4 regions of the Streptomyces sp. NPDC001709 genome follow, and region 1 is predicted to be linked to each of the others. Evidence: riboswitches for the same ligand, from Rfam matches in the RefSeq annotation. Region 1 holds a riboswitch; each other region holds the start of a gene.
The links. A riboswitch is a leader RNA that binds a small molecule or an ion and turns the genes downstream of it on or off. The one in region 1 is predicted to bind cyclic di-AMP.

Region 1 (4,963 bases):
GGCCGGCGGCCAGCGAGTGGGCGACCAGCACATGCAGGCACTTCACCCGGTCCGGCATGCCCCCCGCGCTCGGGAAGCCCTTCAGCTCCTCGATCTCGTCCCGGCGCCGGATGTAGTCCTCGTGCGCGGAGCGGTACGCGGCGGCCAGCTCGGGGTCCGTCGCCAGCCGCTCGGTCATCTCCTTCATCACGCCGTTCGCCTCCAGCGTGCCGATCGCGGAGGACGCCTTCGGGCAGGTGAGGTAGTACAGCGTCGGGAAGGGCGTACCGTCGGGCAGCCGCGGCGCGGTCTCCACGACGTCCGGCTGACCGCACGGGCAGCGGTGCGCGATGGCCCTGAGGCCCCGCGGCGGGCGGCCCAGCTGCTGCTTGAAGGCCTCGACGTCCGCGTCGGTGGGCTCGGTGCGCGGAGTGGGCGGCGGGGGCGTTTCCATGACTGCTTCTCGAAAGGCTTTCTGTCGGTTCACTGGTCGGAGGCGTCGGACTTGTCGACCCCGTCCCAGACGTTCGCGTACCAGGGCCGGTGGGCGGCCCCGAGATAGGCACGGGACTGCTTGGCTGCGCCGGGATCGACGACCACGTACCCGGTCTCCCCGGGCATCACGTAGTGCAGCCGGCGCCGGATCTGCTGCTCGGCGTAGGAGTCGTCCTGCCAGCGCGCCTTGAGGTCGCGCAGTTGCTCGACCCGCTTGGCGGCCTGCTCCCGCTGCCGCTGCAGGTCGGAGATCTGCGCGCGCTGGGAGACGTACTGCCGCATCGGATAGGCGAGCGCGACGATCATCGAGCACAGCACCAGCGCGAGCAGCGCCGCGCGGCCGGTGAGCCGGGAGCGGCGGGCCTGCCGTTTGGTCTGGGAGCGGTAGACCCGGGCCGCCGTCTGCTCGCCGAGCAGTCTGAGCCTGGTCGCGGTGGAGAAACGGTCCCGGTCCTTGACGGCCATCGGCTCTCCGCCTCCCCTTTCACACGTGCGTACGTCCCCGGACACGGTACGGGACCGGCTCCGGGGACGTACGTACGACTGGCTAAGGCTTAACCCGGAGTGGGTCAGCCCTTGAAGCGGGGGAACGCGCTGCGGCCCGCGTACACCGCGGCGTCGTCGAGGATCTCCTCGATGCGCAGCAGCTGGTTGTACTTGGCGACGCGCTCGGAGCGGGCCGGGGCGCCGGTCTTGATCTGGCCGCAGTTGGTGGCGACGGCCAGGTCGGCGATGGTGACGTCCTCGGTCTCGCCGGAGCGGTGCGACATCATGCACTTGTAGCCGCTGCGCTGGGCCAGCTCGACGGCGTCCAGGGTCTCGGTGAGCGAACCGATCTGGTTCACCTTCACGAGCAGCGCGTTGGCGGCGCCGTCCTCGATGCCGCGGGCGAGGCGCTCGGGGTTGGTGACGAACAGGTCGTCGCCGACCAGCTGGACCTTGTCGCCGAGCTTGTCGGTGATGACCTTCCAGCCGGCCCAGTCGTCCTCGAACAGCGGGTCCTCGATGGAGACGAGCGGGTAGGCCGCGACGAGCTCCTCGTAGTACTCCGTCATCTCGGCGGCGGAGCGCTCCTTGCCCTCGAAGAGGTACTTGCCGTCCTTGTAGAACTCGGAGGCGGCGACGTCGAGCGCGAGGGCGATCTGCTGGCCGGGGGCGTAGCCGGCCTCCTTGATGGCCTCGATGATGAGGTCGAGGGCCTCGCGGTTGGAGCCGAGGTTCGGGGCGAAGCCGCCCTCGTCACCGAGGCCGGTGGACAGGCCCTTGGCCTTCAGCACCTTCTTGAGGGTGTGGTAGACCTCGGTGCCCCAGCGCAGGGCCTCGGAGAAGGACTCCGCGCCGATCGGGGCGATCATGAACTCCTGGATGTCCACGTTGGAGTCCGCGTGCGAGCCGCCGTTGAGGATGTTCATCATCGGCACCGGCAGCAGGTGCGCGTTCGGGCCGCCCAGGTAGCGGAAGAGCGGGAGGTCGCTGGCCTCGGAGGCGGCGTGGGCGACGGCGAGGGAGACGCCGAGGATGGCGTTGGCGCCGAGGGAGCCCTTGTTGTCGGTGGCGTCCAGGTCGAACATGGCCTGGTCGATCAGGCGCTGCTCGGTGGCGTCGTAGCCGACCAGCTCCGGGCCGATCTGCTCGATGACCGCGAGGACGGCCTTCTCGACGCCCTTGCCCTGGTAACGGTTGGGGTCACCGTCGCGCAGCTCGATGGCCTCGAAGGCGCCGGTCGAGGCGCCGGACGGGACGGCGGCACGACCCGTGCTGCCGTCGTCGAGGCCGACCTCGACCTCGACCGTGGGGTTGCCTCGGGAGTCCAGGATTTCCCGGGCTACGACGACGTCGATGGACGGCACGAGCATCTCCTTCTTGGGATGTGACGCTGGAAGTGCGGGGCGTGTGCCTTACGGCTGTGCCTTGCGACTAGAGCCTAACCGTCCCGGGGGCGTCGGCCACCGACCGACCGCCCCGTGGACGGGGAGGACACGCAGACGGTACCCATTGTTCACCCACGGAACAAAGGGGCCTCCGGGTGAGGCCGAGGTGAAGAGTGGGGAAAGCGCACGGAAAAGGGGCGCAGAAGAGGGGTACGGCAGAGGGGCACGGACAAGAGGCGCGGACAAGGGGTGCAGTAAAAAACCCCGCCCCGGCGCGTACGGGGGAACACGCGCCGGGGCGGGGAGCCCGTGGGGACGGGGGGCGGACCCGAAGGGCAGCTGTCGCTTACTTCAGGTGCAGCTGCTGGCCCGGGTAGATGAGGTTCGCGTCCTCGACGATGTCCTTGTTCAGCTTGAACAGCTGCTGCCAGCCGCCGGCGACGTGGTGCTTCTCGGCGATGGAGCTGAGGGTGTCACCCGTGACGACCTTGTACTCGCCGTCACCCTTCTTGACCTTCTTGCCGGTCGGGGTCGTGACGGTCTTGCTCGCCTTCGGGGCCGTGCGCTCGGCGGAGCGGGTGGCGGCCTGCTGGTCGGTGGAGCGGGTGGTGGTGCTGGGGCTCTTCGAGGAGCTGGTGCTCGGGGCCGCGCCGTTGTAGGCGGCGGAGGACAGGCCCGTGCCGCAGACCGGCCAGGCGCCCTTGCCCTGCGAGGCGAGGACCTTCTCGGCGACGGCTATCTGCTGGGCCTTGGTGGCCTGGTTGGCCTGCGCGGCGTACGCGGTGCCGCCGTACGCGGCCCAGGTCGAGGCGGAGAACTGCAGACCGCCGTAGAAGCCGTTGCCGGTGTTGATGGACCAGTTGCCGCCCGACTCGCACTGGGCGACCGTGTCCCACTCGGAGGCGGTGGCGGCGGAGGCGTTGCCGGCCGCCATCAGCGGGGCGGCGACGGCGGCGCCGGTCACACCGGCGAGAGCGATGGCGCGGGTGGCCTTGGACGGACGACGGTGCTTGCCCTTGCCGGAAAACAGCATGGATCGATCCCCTCACCGACGCCTGCGAGGTGAGCTGTCGGGTTCGGGCCGGTTGAGTTGCCCGGCCGCACGCTCGCTCTCGCGAGGCGCGGCTTCACCCCTAGCCGGTTCCAGCGTCAACCGCTGGGCCCGGCGCTTACCTTGGGTCCCCCGCTCCTGCCTACGGCGCTTGACGCGACGACTGTTCCCGGGCAACCCGCTGGCAGGATTCGGCGTTGCGAGTGCCGGGGCTCGTGGTGACGAGCGGTCCTGACCGTAGACATGCGATCGACGGAATTTCAAAGACGATCAGGGCTTCTGAGACTCATCCCACACTTTCGCCAAACCGGACAATCAGCCGCGAAAGGGGGCGTCAACTGCCGCTATCGGGCGTCCTTTTCGCCCCCGACTTTCAGGGTCTGACCGGCGGTGATGTGGTTCGGGTCGGCGCCGATGACCTTCTTGTTGCCGTCATAGAGGGCGTGCCACCCGCCGTCGACGCCAAGGGAGTCGGCGATGGAGGCCAGGGAGTCGCCCTCGCGGACGGTGTAGGTGCCCGGATCGCGGTCGGCGTGACGGCCGGAAGGTACGGCGTTCTGACCGTTTGGCACGCTTTCATCCGCGCTCTCACCACGGTGACGTCCGCCACTGCTGAGCGCGCCGGTGTCGACCAGGCTCCAAGAACCGGCGCTCTGCCGGGAATTGTCCGAATCATCGATGCCGGGAGTCGCCGTGGGGGAACCGTCGCTCCCCTGCGAGCCTCCACTGCCGGTCGAGTCGGACTTGTCAGTCTTGTCGGACTTGGGGGTGCTGGTATCGGTGGGGCCGCCCGACTTGTCCGGAGTCTTGGAGGCGTCCTCGCTCGGGCTCGGGGTCGGCGTGGCGCTCGAGTCCGAGGCGGAGCCGGAGGGATCCGGGACGGAGGAGTCCGAGCCGGAGCCGGAGTTGGAACCGGAGCTGGAGCCGGCGTCGGAGCCGGTATCGGTGCCGGACGAGGACGAATCCGGCAGACCGGATGAATCGGAGCTGCCGGACGTGCCGGAGGTGTCACTCGACCCGCCGGTGTCGCCGGAGCCACCCGGTCCGCCGACGCCGGTGTCGACGTCGACCGAACCCGAGTGGGAGGTCAGCCCGGCGGTCAGCGCGCACATGGCCCACGGCTTGGTGCCCTGGTCGGCGAGGATCTTCTCGGCAACCGCTATCTGCTGGGAGCGGCTGGCCTGGTCGGCGCTCTCGGCGTACTGCGTTCCGCCGTACTTGTCCCAGTCGACCTGCGAGATCTGCAGGCCGCCGTAATAACCGTTTCCGGTGTCCGCGCTCCACGAACCGCCGCTCTCGCACTCGGCGACCTTGTCCCACGTGGTCCCGTCGGCCGCGTTGGCGCTCGCGGCGCCGAGCAGCGGAATCGCGATGGCGGAGCCGGTCACTCCGGCCGCGACGAGGAGGGCCGGAGCCTGACGGGGGCGACGGTGACGACCGTTCCCGGAGAGCATGCGGAAGCCTTTCGTGCGACAGCAGGACCGGCGCGGCGAAGTTCTGCCCCTCGCCACACTGATGGGTGAACGTATCGGCAGACGATCACTTGTCACAAGTTAATGCCGCGCAG
Region 2 (4,963 bases), on a different contig from region 1:
GCCGCCAGCGCTACGACAACGTGCCCTACGGCACCGCCTTCGAGAAGCTGACCGGCCTGTCGTACCCGCAGGGCCACCCCTACCACCACACGCCGATCGGCTCGATGGCGGACCTGGACGCGGCCACCCTGGAGGACGCCCGCCAGTTCTTCCGCACCTACTACGCGCCGAACAACGCGGTACTCTCCGTGGTCGGCGACATCGACCCCCGGCAGACGCTCGCCTGGATCGAGAAGTACTTCGGGTCGATCCCGTCCCACGACGGCAAGCCCGCGCCCCGCGACGGCACCCTGCCGGACGTCATCGGCGAGCAGAAGCGCGAGGTCGTCGTCGAGGAGGTCCCGGCGCGCGCCCTGATGGCCGCCTACCGGCTGCCGCACGACGGCACGCGCGCGTGCGACGCCGCCGACCTGGCCCTGACCATCCTCGGCGGCGGCGAGTCCTCCCGCCTGTACAACCGGCTGGTGCGCCGCGACCGTACGGCCGTCGCGGCCGGCTTCGGACTGCTGCGCCTGGCCGGCGCGCCCTCGATGGGCTGGCTGGACGTGAAGACCTCCGGTGACGTCGAGGTGCCGGTCATCGAGACCGCCATCGACGAGGAGCTGGCCCGGTTCGCCGAGGGGGGCCCCACGCCCGAGGAAATGGAGCGCGCCCAGGCCCAGTTGGAGCGCGAGTGGCTGGACCGGCTGGGCACGGTCGCCGGCCGCGCCGACGAACTGTGCCGGTACGCCGTCCTGTTCGGCGACCCGCAGCTGGCCCTCACCGCCGTGAAGCGCGTCCTGGAGGTGACCCCGGAGGAGGTCCGGGAGGTCGCCCAGGCCCGCCTGCGCCCCGACAACCGCGCGGTGCTGGTCTACGAACCGAAGTCCCCGGAGAAGGCCCCGGACGCCGACGTGCCCGAGGACCCGGAGCAGGAAGCGACCGTAGAGGCCGGCAACGAGAACGAGGAGACGGCCAAGTGACCGAGCTCGCCACCATGGACTTCCACCCCCAGCCGCAGCCCGGCGAGGCCAAGCCGTGGGCGTTCCCGGCCCCCGAGCGGGGCACACTCGACAACGGCCTGACCGTGCTGCGCTGCCACCGCCCCGGCCAGCAGGTCGTCGCCGTCGAGGTGCTGCTGGACGCCCCCCTGGACGCCGAGCCGGCCGGCCTGGACGGCGTCGCCACGATCATGGCGCGGGCCTTCTCCGAGGGCACCGACAAGCACTCCGCCGAGGAGTTCGCCGCCGAGCTGGAGCGCGCGGGCGCCACGCTGGACGCGCACGCCGACCACCCGGGCGTCCGGATCAGCCTGGAGGTCCCGGCCTCCCGCCTGGCCAAGGGCCTCGGCCTGCTCGCCGACGCGCTGCGCGCGCCCGCGTTCGCCGAGAGCGAGGTCGAGCGGCTGGTCCGCAACCGCCTGGACGAGATCCCGCACGAGTTGGCCAACCCCTCCCGCCGGGCCGCCAAGGAGCTCTCCAAGGAGCTGTTCCCCGCGGCCTCGCGCATGTCGCGCCCGCGCCAGGGCACCGAGGAGACGGTCGAGAAGATCGACGCCGCCGCCGTACGCGCCTTCTACGACCGCCACGTCCGGCCCGCGACGGGCACCGCGGTCGTGGTCGGCGACCTCACCGGGATCGACCTGGACGCGCTGCTCGGCGACACCCTGGGCGCCTGGACCGGCACCCCGGGCCAGCCGCGGCCCGTGCCGCCGGTGACCGCCGACGACAGCGGCCGCGTGGTCATCGTGGACCGGCCCGGCGCCGTCCAGACGCAGCTGCTCATCGGCCGCGTCGGCCCCGACCGGCACGACCGCGTGTGGCCCGCGCAGGTGCTCGGCACCTACTGCCTCGGCGGCACCCTCACCTCGCGCCTGGACCGCGTCCTGCGCGAGGAGAAGGGCTACACCTACGGTGTGCGCTCCTTCGGCCAGGTCCTCAGGTCCGCCCCGGACGGCACGGGCGCGTCGATGCTCGCCATCAGCGGCTCCGTGGACACCCCCAACACCGGCCCCGCGCTGGACGACCTGTGGAAGGTGCTGCGCACCCTCGCGGCGGAGGGTCTGACCGACGCCGAGCGGGACGTGGCCGTGCAGAACCTCGTCGGGGTGGCGCCGCTGAAGTACGAGACCGCGGCGGCCGTCGCGAGCACGCTGGCCGACCAGGTCGAACAGCACCTGCCCGACGACTTCCAGGCGACGCTCTATCAGCAGCTGGCCGCGACGGGCACGGTGGAGGCCACGGCGGCCGTCGTGAACGCCTTCCCGGTGGACCGCCTGGTGACCGTCCTGGTCGGTGACGCCTCCCAGATCAAGGCGCCGGTCGAGGCGCTCGGCATCGGCGAAGTCACCGTCGTGGCGGCCGAGTAGCGGGAGCCGTCGTAGCGGCCGGGTGCGCCCGGGCGGCCGCACACGCGCGTGGGGCCCTGACGACCTACAGGCCGTCAGGGCCCCACGCTGTTCCACTCCCTTCCTCAGATGCCCGATTTGAGGGGGAGGTTGCCTGTCTGCCCTGTGGGATGCACTACAAAAGCCCGGATCCGTTTGGGATTCGAAAGCCGGCTTCCGTAGCGTCGTCCGGGCTGTTCGTCAGTAGGCAGTGCGCCGCACCCGCGGCACCGGACAGCCATCGCCGAGTCCCCGTACGGCGCGAGCCAGGGGAGCCGGGGACCCACCGTCCCTGGGGTGAATCGGACGCCCGCGCGCGAGCGAGGGGGTCCGTAGGAGACCTTCCTGCTCCGAACCCGTCAGCTAACCCGGTAGGCGAGAGGGAAGGAAAGGACCAGCCACTTCATGGCGTTCATGTGCGCCACCGGGAAGCACCGCAAGCCCGGCCGGGTCAAGCGCACCACCGCTCAGGCGGCCGGCGTCGCGGCTCTCGCCACCACCGGTGTCATCGGCACCCTCGCGGCGTCCCCCGCGTCCGCCGCCCAGAACTCCGTCGAGCAGACCGGCCTCACCCCGGTGATCACCGTCGGCGACGACATCGGCGAGCAGATCGACGCGCAGGCCGCCGAGCAGAAGCAGGCCGCGGAGCGGAAGGCGGCCGAGGAGGCCGCGGCCAAGGCGGCGGTGGAGAAGGCCAAGCAGGAGCGCGAGGCCAAGGCCCGCGCCGCCCGTGCGGCCGAGCGTGAGCGCCTGAACGCGTTCGTCGCCCCGATAGCCGACTCCTACGTGTCCACGGGCTACAAGGCCAGCAGTTCCCTGTGGTCCTCCGGCTCGCACACCGGCATCGACTTCCATGCGGCCAGCGGCACGTCCGTCCACACGGTCGGCTCCGGCACCGTCGTCTCCACCGGCTGGGGCGGCGCGTACGGCAACCAGATCGTGATCCGGATGGCCGACGGCATGTACACCCAGTACGGCCACCTGTCGTCCATCGGCGTCTCGGTCGGCCAGCAGGTCATCCCGGGCCAGCAGATCGGCCTGTCCGGCGCGACCGGCAACGTCACCGGCCCGCACCTGCACTTCGAGGCCCGTACGACCCCCGACTACGGCTCGGACGTCGACCCCGTCGCCTATCTCCGCAAGCACGGTGTGAACGTCTGACCGGACGCCCGTTCGGCATCCATGGCCCCGGCTCACCGAGCCGGGGCTTTCGTCGTTTTCCGCGCCGTCCACCGGACCCGCTGACCAAAAAATATCCATGGATTCCGACCCGCCGTCGGAAATTCCGGCTCATTGGAATAGAGTCACGGAACACGCGTCCATCGTCGACGTTTCACGGGGATTAAGGCGGAGGTCGGTCATGCGTATTCCGGCGCATTCGGTGTGTACGGCGATCCGGGACGACATCGTCGCCGGTGTCTACGAGCGCGGCGGCCGCCTCACCGAGGAAGTCCTGGCCCGCCGCTACGGCGTCTCGCGTGTCCCCGTCCGCGAGGCCCTGCGCACCCTGGAGGCCGAGGGCTTCGTGGTGACCCGCCGGCACGCGGGCGCGTGCGTGGCCGAACCGAGCGAGCAGGAGGCCGCCGACCTGCTGGAGATGCGCATGCTCCTGGAGCCGCTCGGGGCCGCCCGGGCCGCCCAGCGGCGCACGGAGGCGCACCTGAAGGTGCTGCGCGGTCTGGTGAGGCTGGGCCAGGAGCGGGCCAAGCGGGGTAACAGCGAGGATCTGCGCTCGCTGGGCAGCTGGTTCCACGAGACGCTCGCCCAGGCCTCCGGCAGCCCCTCGCTGACCGCGATGCTCACCCAGCTGCGGCACAAGATCGCCTGGATGTACGCGGTGGAGACGCTGCCGAGCCCGGTGGAGTACTGGGCGGAGCACGGCGCCATCGTGGACGCGGTGGCGCGTGGCGACGGCGAGCGCGCGCGGGCGGTCACGGCGCTGCACACCGAGCGTGCGACGGCCGCCCACCGGCTGCGTTTTTCCGGGGCCACCGAGCGTGTGAGAACTTCGCAACACGCCGTAAACATGTCGGGCCTCCGGCATTAACAACGGCGCCGTATACAAAGAAGAGAGGTATTCGGCTGCGGTGTATTTCCGCTGCCCTAATTCCCGTGTGTGCGCAAATGGGCCGGGAAAGAGCGGAGCCGCGCCGCCCGAAAAGGGCGACGCGGCTCCGGTGTATCAGCGCGCCGGCGGTCAGACCGTCTCGGGCAGTTCCTCGAGGCCCTCGGAGACCAGCTTGGCCAGACGGTCCAGGGCGGCGTCCGCGCCCTCGGCGTCGCAGGCCAGAACGATTTCCTCGCCACCCTGGGCGCCCAAGCCCAGGACGGCCAGCATGGAGGCCGCGTTGACGGGGGTGCCGTCAGCCTTGGCGATCGTCACCGGGACGCCTGTGGCCGTGGCGGCTCGGACGAAGATGGAGGCGGGGCGGGCGTGGAGGCCCTCGGCCCAGCCGACGTTGACGCGGCGCTCAGCCATGTGTTGCTGCCCTTCAGTCTTCAGGGTTGTCTAGACCAGTTTCCCATATCGTGAGGCATGCCCGGATCGGACCTTAGTCCTGGTCCGGAGTGGCGTCGGATCGCGGCCTCGATCCGACT
Region 3 (4,963 bases), on a different contig from region 1:
ACCGACCCGAGCGGGGTCTGGTGCGTGCAGCTGCAAGGCGGAGGAGGGCGCCAACGCGATGGGGGTCCCCCCGCGATGGGGGTCCCCCCGCGCGAGCGAAGCCGAGCGTGGGGGAGAAGCCGAGCGTGGGGGAGTTGGCAACCGACGACAACGCCGCAGATGTGCGTGCCAGACCCCGCGACGCCGGGATGATCCAAACGACAGGGCCCAGGGCCTGTCCGGGCTGCGCCGGCGGGCCCGGCGCCACGGTGACGAGCCACCGCCCGCACCGCATCCCAGGCCAAGGCGCCCCGCCCCGGACAACCGCGCCCCGCACCGCAGGCCGCACGGTGCGAGGCACGTCGGTGGGGGTCAGGCCACCGAGGCGATCCGCATCTTGATGTCGTCGGGCGACAGGGTGCCCTTCGCCGTGACGTGGTCGCCGGAGGACTCGCCGCGCAGGCGGCGGCCGATCCACGGGACGAGGTACTCACGGGCCCAGTGGACGTCGTCGCGCCGGATGTCCAGGGTGCCCCGGGGCGGCAGCGGCGGCCACGGCTGCTCGGGGTCGGCCGGGATCGGCAGGCCGAGGGCCTGGCCGGCGCGCAGCGCCACGCGCGTGTGCCCCTCGGGCGAGAGGTGGAGCCGGTCGCTGTCCCAGGCCCTGCGGTCCTGCACGGACTTCAGGGACCACAGGTCGAGCACGGGACAGCCGTACCGGTCCGCGATGGCGCGGACATGGCCGTTGTACGTGGCGATCTTGCCCCGCAGGTGCTTGAGCACCGGGACGCCCCGGGTGTCGAAGCCGGTCGTCACCAGCACCGTGCCCGCGGCTTCGGCCAGCCGGGCCACGGCCCGCTCGAAGCGCTCGGCCACCTCGTCCGGGTCGGTGCCGGGCCGGATGATGTCGTTGCCGCCCGCGCAGAAGGAGACGAGGTCCGGGGCCAGTTCGACGGCCTGCGGGAGCTGGTCCTGCACGATCTGGTCGAGCAGCTTCCCGCGGACCGCGAGATTGGTGTACTTGAAGTCGCCTTCGGGCCGCCGGTCGGCGAGCAGTACCGCGAACCGGTCGGCCCAACCGACGAACGCCCCGTCGGGCCCGGGGTCGCCGACGCCCTCGGTGAAGCTGTCCCCCACCGCCACGTACGACCCGATCACTGATCTGTTGTCATTCTTCGAATCGTCTGCCACGTCGGACCATGATTCCCCTTCCGATGTGACCTACGCGACCGTAAGGAGGGGTTGACGAACGGTGAGATGAGACACCCTTAAATAATTTGCCAATCCAGGAATAGGGCTGATCCCGGACGGGTTGACGGTGTGACTCAGCCGACGGGGACGCCATGCCGGCGGAGGTAGCCGACGGGGTCGACGTCCGAGCCGTAGTTCGGCGTGGTGCGGATCTCGAAGTGCAGGTGCGGGCCGGTGACGTTGCCGGTCGCGCCGGACAGGCCGATCTGCTGGCCCTCGGTCACGGTCTGCCCGGCCGAGACGGAGAGCTGCGAGAGGTGGGCGTACTGCGCGTAGTAGCCGTCGTTCAGCCTGATGACGACCTGGTTGCCGTACGCGCCGCCCCAGCCGGCGGAGACGACCGTGCCCGCGGCGACGGACTTCACCGTGGTGCCGGTCGGTACGACGAAGTCGACGCCGGTGTGGTAGCCGCTGGACCACATGCTGCCGGCCACGTGGTAGCCGGTGCCGACGACGGCGCCGGTCACCGGGAGGGTGAAGCCGGTGGTGGTCGTGGTGGCACCGGAGGACTGGGGTGCCGGTGCCGCCTGGGACGCCGAGGAGTGCGACTCGGCCGACGGCCGGCTCGGGGCCGCGGACTCGCCGTGGGTGTGCGCCGACTGCCGGTCGAGCGCGAGCTTCAGGCCCGGGTGGATGAGCGACGGGTCGTCGCCGACGGCCCGCCGGTTGTCGTCGTAGAGGCGGTGCCAGCCGCCGGAGACGTGCTGTTCGTCGGCGATCACCGAAAGGCAGTCGCCGGACTTCACCGTGTAGGTGTGCACACCCGGATTCGCCTGCGCGGCCGCCTTCTTCACCGGTGACTGAGGGGACTGCGCGGCTTTTACGGAAAGGGGCTGCGTGCCGGTGGCGGCGTGGGCTCCGGTGGTTCCGATGAGGGGGAGGGCCAGGGCGGCGCCACCGGTTCCGGCGACGGCGATCGAGCGGGAGAAACGCGGGGGCTTGGGACGTCGGTGCTTACCCTTCGCGGGCATGGCGCATTTCCTCTCCGACGCCTGCGAGGTCAGCTGTCGGGTTCGGGCTGGAGCGGCCCGGCCGCCGTGGCGACTTCACCCCTAGCCTGTCGCGGAGACCGGACAGGCAGTCGTACCTGGTGGGTCCCCCGCTCCTGCCGAACGCGGGTCAAGTGTGGGACTCCGGGCGGCGGCAGGACTCGGCGTTCCGTCCGGATTGGTGGGGAACGTAAGCGAGCAAGACGCACGGAAACAAGCGGCCGGTTCCCGCCGTTCCGATTCCCGAAGATCGAATGCGGGAATTCACGATCACCCTCCGTGAATTCCCGCCCGCCGACACCTTTCAATTCCCCTTTTCAGCATGAAAATTACGTGAACATGACGCGCGACGCACGGTCATGAATATGACGCTCCTCACCCGCTCTTCCACCACGACCCCTCATTCCACAGCGAGTTGCAACGAAGGCGCCAATTCGGGCAGAAAGCTCAGATGCGGCGCAGCCGGAGAACCATCGCATCAAGGTCGCCCTTGAGTCCGGTGCGCAGACCGTGGTGCAACAGGACGGCACCCCGATGAACTTCACCCGTTTCGCGGCATTCGTACGATGCCGTCGGGTCGAGTCCGCGCAGACGCAGCGCCGGGACCGGCTCGCCGTGGCTCTGCGCCTGGAGCCAGGCCAGGACCACCGCCTCCTCCCCGCGGACGTACTGGACCGCGCTGAGGCCGCCGGCCGGGGGCCGCAGCCGGTACAGCTCGCCGTGCTGGACGACGGTCCGGATCTCTTTGTAGAGCTCGACCCACTGCCGGGCCTCGGCCAGCTCCTCACCGGTCCACTCGGTGAGGTCGCCACCGACCCCGAGGACCCCCGCCATGGCGCTGACGAAACGGAACCGCAGGGTGCTGACCCGGCCGTTGAGCTGGGTGTTCGGGCTGTCCGTGACCCAGGCGGCCATGACCCGGGCCGGGTGGATCTGGCTGAAGCCGTGCTGGATGGCGAGCCGGTCCAGCGGGTCGGTGTTGTCGGAGGTCCACACCTGGTCGGTGCGACCGAGCACACCCAGGTCGATCCGGCCGCCACCGCCCGAGCAGGACTCGAAGGCGACCCCCGGGTGAGCCGCGCGGAGCCGGTCCAGCAGGGCGTACAGGGCGCGGACGTGGTCCACCCACAGGCGCTGCGGATATGGCTCACCGGGCCAGCCGGCGTCGGTGAAGCAGCGGTTGAAGTCCCACTTCACATAGTCGATCGGGGCGCTGGAGAGCAGGGTGTCCAGCTGCTCCCAGAGGTACTCCTGGACGTCCTCGCGGGCGAGGTTGAGGACGAGCTGATTGCGCAGTTCCGTCCGCTTCCGTCCTGGTTGGTACTGCACCCAGTCGGGGTGCGCGCGGTACAGGTCGCTGTCCGGGTTGACCATCTCGGGCTCGACCCAGATGCCGAACCGCATCCCCAGGCCGTGCACCTGGTCGGCGAGGGGCTTGAGCCCCTGCGGGAAGCGGCCGGGGTTCGGGGTCCAGTCGCCGAGCCCGGCGCGGTCGCTGGTGCGGGCGCCGAACCAGCCGTCGTCCACCACGAACAGCTCGACCCCGATCCCGGCGGCCCGGCGGGCGAGCGCGAGCTGCTGGTCCTCGGAGATGTCGAAGTTCGTCGCCTCCCAGGAGTTGAAGAGCACCGGCCGGTCCCGCTCGGCGTCCGGGATGACGTACGCGCGCTGGTAGGCGTGCCAGGCGCGGCTCGCGCCGCCGAAGCCGCCGTCGCTCCACAGGCCCGCGAAGACCGGGGTGGTGTACGACTCCCCCGGCTGGAGGAGCAGCAGGCCCGAGTCGTCGTAGCCGGCGCCGCCGGTGATCTGCACGCGTGCGTCCGGGAGTTGGGCGACCGCGATGCGCCAGGAGCCGGACCAGCCGAGCGCGCAGCCGTAGACCTCGCCGCGCTCCTCGGTGGCGTCGGTGTCGAGGGCCACCCAGGGCAGGTGCTGGTGGCCGGTGTGGCCGCGGCGGCTGCCGATGACCTTCTCGCCGTAGGTGAGCGGGGCGGCGGTCAGGCGGGACTCGGCGGCCCAGCGGCCGTGCAGCTGGGACAGCCGCCAGCCGTCGCGGTCGGGCAGGGTCCAGGTGGCCGCGTCGGCCCGCAGCAGCTCCACGCGCGCGTGGGAGCCGTTCGCCACGGTGACCCAGCGCTCGACGACGTCACCGCGCATCCGGTAGTGCAGGGTGACGGCAAGGCCGTCGTCGTCGAAGCGCAGGCGCAGCTCGTCGCCCTCCGTCTCGTACGCCCCGAAGCTCCACTCCGTGCCGCGGCGCTCGTCGGTGCGCACGGACAGGGCGGGGCGGGCGAAGCGGGGGCCGCCCTCGACGGGGTACTCCTCACGGCCGTCGAGCGGGGACTCGAAGGGCCAGTACCCGGGCAGCGGGTCCGCGGCCAGGGCCTCCGCGTCCGCGAGGGCGATGCGCGGCCCCCAGTGCAGGTGGAGCAGCTCGTCCGTGTCGGTGAGATGCAGGGCATAACTACTGGTGGGCCCCGAGAGGAGCCAGGTACGACCGTCTTCGGCGATGTCCACCACTAAGACCTCACAGGTGCCAACAGATCCGCTCAAGTGCCAACATCATCGGGGGCGCGGCACCTGGTGACAATGCCTGTGGACAACTCCTTGCCCGAGGAAACCGATGTCGTATCGTCGACGGAGTGCCCGCCGGCGAGACGCGGCGGCGGGGCCCCGACCCGGGAGGAGCCCCCCGTGACGCAGCAGGTCCCGTCGACCGAGCCGGAGCTGGCCGGAGTCCGTAA
Region 4 (4,963 bases), on a different contig from region 1:
GCGGAGTGAGCCGTGCCAGCAGCCGCCGGGCCTCGTCCAGCTTGCCGGTGATGGTCTTCTTCTGCCGCCGCAGCTCGGCCTGCCGTGACCGCAGCGACGTCAGCTCGATGCGCGCCGCGCCGCGCAACTGCTCGATCTCCCTCAGCTGTTCGCGCACCTGGGACACGGCAGCGGCCTGCTGGTCACCGGCCCGCTCCGCGAACGCGGCGTCCTCCAGATACCGGTCGGGGTCGCCGGACAGGGCCAGTTGCCAGGCCGGGGCGAAGCCGCCCTCGCGGTACTGCGCCGCCGCGAACGAACCGAGCGCGTCCCGGGCCGTGTTGAGCTTGGCCTGCTTGCGGGCGGTCTCGTCCTGCAGCGAGTGCAGCCGCCGCTGCTCCGTGTCCGCCCCCTCCCTCGCGCCGTCGTACTTCTCGGTCGCCGCCTCGGCCTCCTGGTACAGCTTGTCCACCTGGGCCTTCACCTGTGCCGGCGTCGGCTGCGGCTCGGCGTGTCCCGTCCCGTCGAATCCCGTTGCGGTGGCCGCGCCCGCCAGGGCGAGCGTGGCGGCCGTCCGGGCAGTCGGGCCACCCATGGAGCGTTGCCGGGGCTTGCGGTGCGCTGCCACCTGGACCGTCACGTCCTTCCGTACGAGTCGTACGACCGAGAGCCGTGCGTCCGGCGGCGGCCCGCACAGGGGAAACAGGCCACCGCCGGACCTTCTCGGCGGTGGTGACCGACAGCCGCCCTGGCCCGGGCGGCGGTGGGAAGCCGGTCACCTGGGGGAGGACGCTAGGCCCGACTGTGACAAGCAGGTAACGCGCTGTACGGAACTGGCTCCGACAGACTGGAATGTGACCGTATGTGACCACACCGCCGTTCTGGAGTCGTCGCCTTCACGCAGCGTGGTGACCGAAGCGCGGAAAGCGGGACGGAAGGCGGGTGCGGGGTGCTATGGAGCGCATATATGCAAGATCACCCGCGCGTGATCGTCGAGTACTGCGGCCGGGCCCGGTGACGGGCGGTCCATACCTCCTCGTTAGGCTCCGGCCCCATGGACGTACTCATCCATCTCTTCGTCGGCCTGCACATCATCGGCATCGCCGCGCTGCTCGGCGGTTTCCTCACCCAGATGAAGGCGATGGGCCAGGGCACGGCCCGGTTCGTGCCCGGGATGCTGCACGGCGCGCTGACCATGCTGGTCACCGGCGTGGCCCTGATCGGTCTCAACCAGGCCGACGACCACCACGTGAACACCATCAAGATCGGCGTCAAGCTGGCGCTGCTGATCGTGATCCTCGGCCTGGTCTATGTGAAGCGCGACGAGGAGAAGATCGACAAGGGCGCGTTCGGGCTGGTCGGCCTGCTGACCATGGCGAACATCTTCATCGCCGTGCTGTGGACCTGACGCTCATCCGTCCCTGACGCCGGTGCGGGCCGCGAGCACCGCGTCGGCGGCGACCACGAGCCACACCGCCACCGCTGCCCACAGCAGCACCCGTCCCGCCCGGCTGAGCCACGCAACGCCGACGGCGCTCGCGACCGACAGCGTCGCCGCCGCCGTCATCCCCATCGGGAACACCGTCGCCCACCGCGCACGCAGACCTGAGATGCCGGGCATGCGCCCGATGCCAGGGAACCACAGGGCCCCGGCCCGGGAAGGGCACGCGCGCGTGGAGCGCGAAAACGGCGGACCGCGAAAACGCAGGTACGCGCGCGTGGGGCGCGAAAACGGTGGCGCGCGAAACCCGGTGGTCAGCCCGGTCGGACCACGCTGTGGATGATCGACTCTCCGCCGTAGTAGATCGACTCCTCGCGGACGTACGCGCCCGGCTTCGGGGCGTGGATCATCATGCCGTTGCCTATGTAGATGCCGACATGGCTGATGTCGTCGTAGAAGAAGACCAGGTCGCCCGGCCGCGCATTGGCCAGGGAGACCGTGGTGCCCGCGTCGACCTGGTCGTACGTGGTGCGCGGCAGCGTGACGCCGGCAGCCCTCCAGGCGGCCTGGGTGAGGCCCGAGCAGTCGTAGGAGTCCGGCCCGGTGGCGCCCCACACATACGGCTTGCCGATCTGCGCGCGGGCGAAGGCGATCGCCTTCTCGGCCTTCGTGTCGTACGAGCCGGAGCCGGACGTCGTGGAGCCGGTCGAGCCGGAGCCCGTCGAACCGGACCCGGATCCCGAGGACCCCGAGGACGAGGAGGACGACGAGGACGAGGACGACGAGTCGGCCTGCTGCTGAGCCTGCTGCTTCGCCAGCTCGGCCGCCTTGCGCGCCGCCTCCTGCTGCTTCTCCCGCTCGATGGCGGCCAGCCGAGCCTTCTCCTGGGCCGTCAGCTGCGACAGCAGGTCGCGCGCGGAGGCCAGCTTCTTCTGGACGGTGGCCTTGGCGCTCTGCAGGTCGTGCTGCGAGTCGGTCAGCGTCTGCAGGCTCTCGGCGGCCTCCCGCCGCTTCTTCATGGTCGTGGCCTGCTCACCGATGTAGTCGTCGACCGCGCTCTTCTCCCGCGACGTCAGCCGGCTCATCAGCTGGGTCTGGTCGAAGTAGTCCTGCGGGTCGTTCGCCAGCAGGAAGGTGGCCGTGTCGGGAGCGGAGGCGCCGGTGCGGTACTGGGCCGCAGCGAAGGAACCCAGTTCCTCGCGGGCCTTGTTGAGGCGTTCGGTGCGCCGGGCGACCTCGTTGCGCAGGGCGTCGACGCGCCCGCGCTGTTTGCCGGTGCGCTCTTTGGCCGCGTTGTACTTGTCGGTCGCCGACTCCGCCTGGCGGTAGAGGTCGTCGACCTTCTTCTCGACCTCCTCCAGGCTCGGCTTGGTGTGATCGGTTCCCGGGGCGGCCTCGGCGCTCTGCGAGAACACGGCCATGGAGGTGAGGGCGGCGGTGGCGAGGGCGGGGGTGCGGAAGCCCGCCCCGATGGTCCCGCCGGGGCGCGGCTTGCGGTGCGACGCCAAGGGAGGCGCTCCTTCCAGTGGGCCGCCTACCGGGTTAGCTGTCGGGTTCGGGCGGCGGTTCGGAAGGGTTGCCCTACGGCGTCGTCCCGGGCGGGAGTCGGCCGATTCACCCCAGGATCGGTGGGTCCCCGGCTCCGGGCACCACGAGGGGTACACCGGACTCGGCGGAGGCCGCGCACGCGGCCTGACGGCAACCTAGCCAACTCGTGTGACTAGTGTGAAGGTTGGTGCGTGATATGTCCGATACATTTTTGTGATCTGAGCTCGGGAACACGTTCCCGTCATCGGACGATTCCGCAGCGTAAGGGCATTCCCGCGCCGCCCGCGGCGGCCATCTTCCCGGGACGGCGACCGGTTGTCGGTGGGGCGCCCTAGACTCGGAGAGCGATGAGCAGCCTCTTTGACGACAGCTTCCTGGCGGACCTCCAGACCCCTCGCGGGCACGAGGAGGAGCACCCGCCTCCGCCCGAGGACGATCACGCTCCGGAGCCGGTTCCGGACGATCTGTTCGGCGGGAAGTTCGACCTGCCGCCGGACCCGGACGCCTACTACCGCGACGGCGCGTCCCGCCCCGCGCTCGACTCGGCGGCACTGCTGGAGGGGCTGAACGACAACCAGCGCGCCGCGGTCGTGCACGCCGGCTCCCCGCTGCTCATCGTCGCCGGCGCCGGCTCCGGCAAGACCCGCGTGCTCACCCACCGCATCGCGCACCTGCTCGCCGAGCGGAATGTGCACCCGGGCCAGATCCTCGCGATCACCTTCACCAACAAGGCCGCGGGCGAGATGAAGGAGCGCGTCGAGCAGCTCGTCGGCCCGCGCGCGAACGCGATGTGGGTGATGACCTTCCACAGCGCGTGCGTACGCATCCTGCGCCGGGAGAGCAAGAAGCTCGGCTTCACTTCCTCGTTCTCGATCTACGACGCCGCCGACAGCAAGCGCCTGATGGCCCTGGTCTGCCGCGATCTGGACCTCGACCCCAAGCGCTTCCCGCCGAAGTCGTTCAGCGCCAAGATCAGCAACCTGAAGAACGAGCTGATCGACGAGGAGGACTTCGCCGCCCAGGCCACGGACGGCTTCGAGAAGACCCTCGCCCAGGCCTACGCCCTCTACCAGTCGCGGCTGCGCGAGGCGAACGCCCTCGACTTCGACGACCTGATCATGACGACGGTCAACCTCCTGCGCGCCTTCCCGGACGTCGCCGAGCACTACCGCCGCCGCTTCCGCCACGTCCTCGTCGACGAGTACCAGGACACCAACCACGCCCAGTACGCGCTCGTACGGGAACTCGTCGGCACCGGCGAGCGTGCCGCCAAGGACGCCGACGTACCGCCCGGCGCGGACGACCTCCTGCCCGCCGAACTGTGCGTGGTGGGTGACGCGGACCAGTCGATCTACGCCTTCCGCGGCGCGACGATCCGCAACATCCTCCAGTTCGAGGAGGACTACCCGAACGCGACGACGATCCTGCTGGAGCAGAACTACCGCTCCACGCAGACGATCCTGTCCGCCGCCAACGCGGTCATCGAGCGCAACGAGTCCCGCCGCCCCAAGAACCTGTGGACCAACGCGGGCGCGGGCGCGCAGATCACCGGCTATGTCGCCGACACCGAGCACGACGAGGCGCAGTTCGTCGCCGACGAGATAGACCGTCTCACCGACGCGGGCGAGGCCAAGGCCGGCGATGTCGCGGTCTTCTACCGGACCAACGCCCAGTCCCGTGTCTTCGAGGAGATCTTCATCCGCGTCGGCCTGCCCTACAAGGTCGTCGGCGGTGTCCGCTTCTACGAGCGCAAGGAGGTCCGGGACGTCCTGGCCTACCTGCGCGTCCTCGCCAACCCCGAGGACTCGGTGCCGCTGCGCCGCATCCTCAACGTGCCCAAGCGGGGCATCGGCGAGCGCGCGGAGGCGATGATCGACGCCCTCGCCCAGCGCGAGAAGATCAGCTTCCCGCAGGCGCTCAAGCGCGTGGACGAGGCCTACGGCATGGCCGCGCGCTCCACCAACGCGGTCAAGCGGTTCAACACGCTGATGGAGG

Region 2: it holds a riboswitch for cyclic di-AMP, as region 1 does, so the genes downstream of both, ACWC0C_RS03580 (M23 family metallopeptidase) here and ACWC0C_RS02505 (transglycosylase family protein) in region 1, are expected to answer to the same signal.
Region 3: it holds a riboswitch for cyclic di-AMP, as region 1 does, so the genes downstream of both, ACWC0C_RS06770 (M23 family metallopeptidase) here and ACWC0C_RS02505 (transglycosylase family protein) in region 1, are expected to answer to the same signal.
Region 4: it holds a riboswitch for cyclic di-AMP, as region 1 does, so the genes downstream of both, ACWC0C_RS31680 (NlpC/P60 family protein) here and ACWC0C_RS02505 (transglycosylase family protein) in region 1, are expected to answer to the same signal.

The regions. Positions count from the first base shown of each region.
Region 1 covers NZ_JBSFGB010000001.1:506,968-511,930, reverse strand. Annotated here, with positions in the region: gene ACWC0C_RS02520 (DUF501 domain-containing protein) at 1-433, opposite strand, end outside; gene ACWC0C_RS02515 (FtsB family cell division protein) at 463-939, opposite strand; gene eno (phosphopyruvate hydratase) at 1,044-2,330, opposite strand; gene ACWC0C_RS02505 (transglycosylase family protein) at 2,692-3,378, opposite strand; cyclic di-AMP (ydaO/yuaA leader) riboswitch at 3,383-3,556, opposite strand; gene ACWC0C_RS02500 (transglycosylase family protein) at 3,741-4,850, opposite strand.
Region 2 covers NZ_JBSFGB010000002.1:154,393-159,355, forward strand. Annotated here, with positions in the region: gene ACWC0C_RS03570 (M16 family metallopeptidase) at 1-962, shown strand, start outside; gene ACWC0C_RS03575 (M16 family metallopeptidase) at 959-2,347, shown strand; cyclic di-AMP (ydaO/yuaA leader) riboswitch at 2,598-2,758, shown strand; gene ACWC0C_RS03580 (M23 family metallopeptidase) at 2,771-3,526, shown strand; gene ACWC0C_RS03585 (GntR family transcriptional regulator) at 3,726-4,412, shown strand; gene ACWC0C_RS03590 (HPr family phosphocarrier protein) at 4,563-4,844, opposite strand.
Region 3 covers NZ_JBSFGB010000003.1:365,577-370,539, forward strand. Annotated here, with positions in the region: gene ACWC0C_RS06765 (SGNH/GDSL hydrolase family protein) at 352-1,137, opposite strand; gene ACWC0C_RS06770 (M23 family metallopeptidase) at 1,305-2,201, opposite strand; cyclic di-AMP (ydaO/yuaA leader) riboswitch at 2,205-2,357, opposite strand; gene ACWC0C_RS06775 (alpha-galactosidase) at 2,667-4,739, opposite strand; gene ACWC0C_RS06780 (tyrosine-protein phosphatase) at 4,914-4,963, shown strand, end outside.
Region 4 covers NZ_JBSFGB010000025.1:142,689-147,651, forward strand. Annotated here, with positions in the region: gene ACWC0C_RS31665 (NlpC/P60 family protein) at 1-607, opposite strand, end outside; gene ACWC0C_RS31670 (hypothetical protein) at 1,034-1,387, shown strand; gene ACWC0C_RS31675 (hypothetical protein) at 1,391-1,600, opposite strand; gene ACWC0C_RS31680 (NlpC/P60 family protein) at 1,735-2,928, opposite strand; cyclic di-AMP (ydaO/yuaA leader) riboswitch at 2,952-3,095, opposite strand; gene pcrA (DNA helicase PcrA) at 3,316-4,963, shown strand, end outside.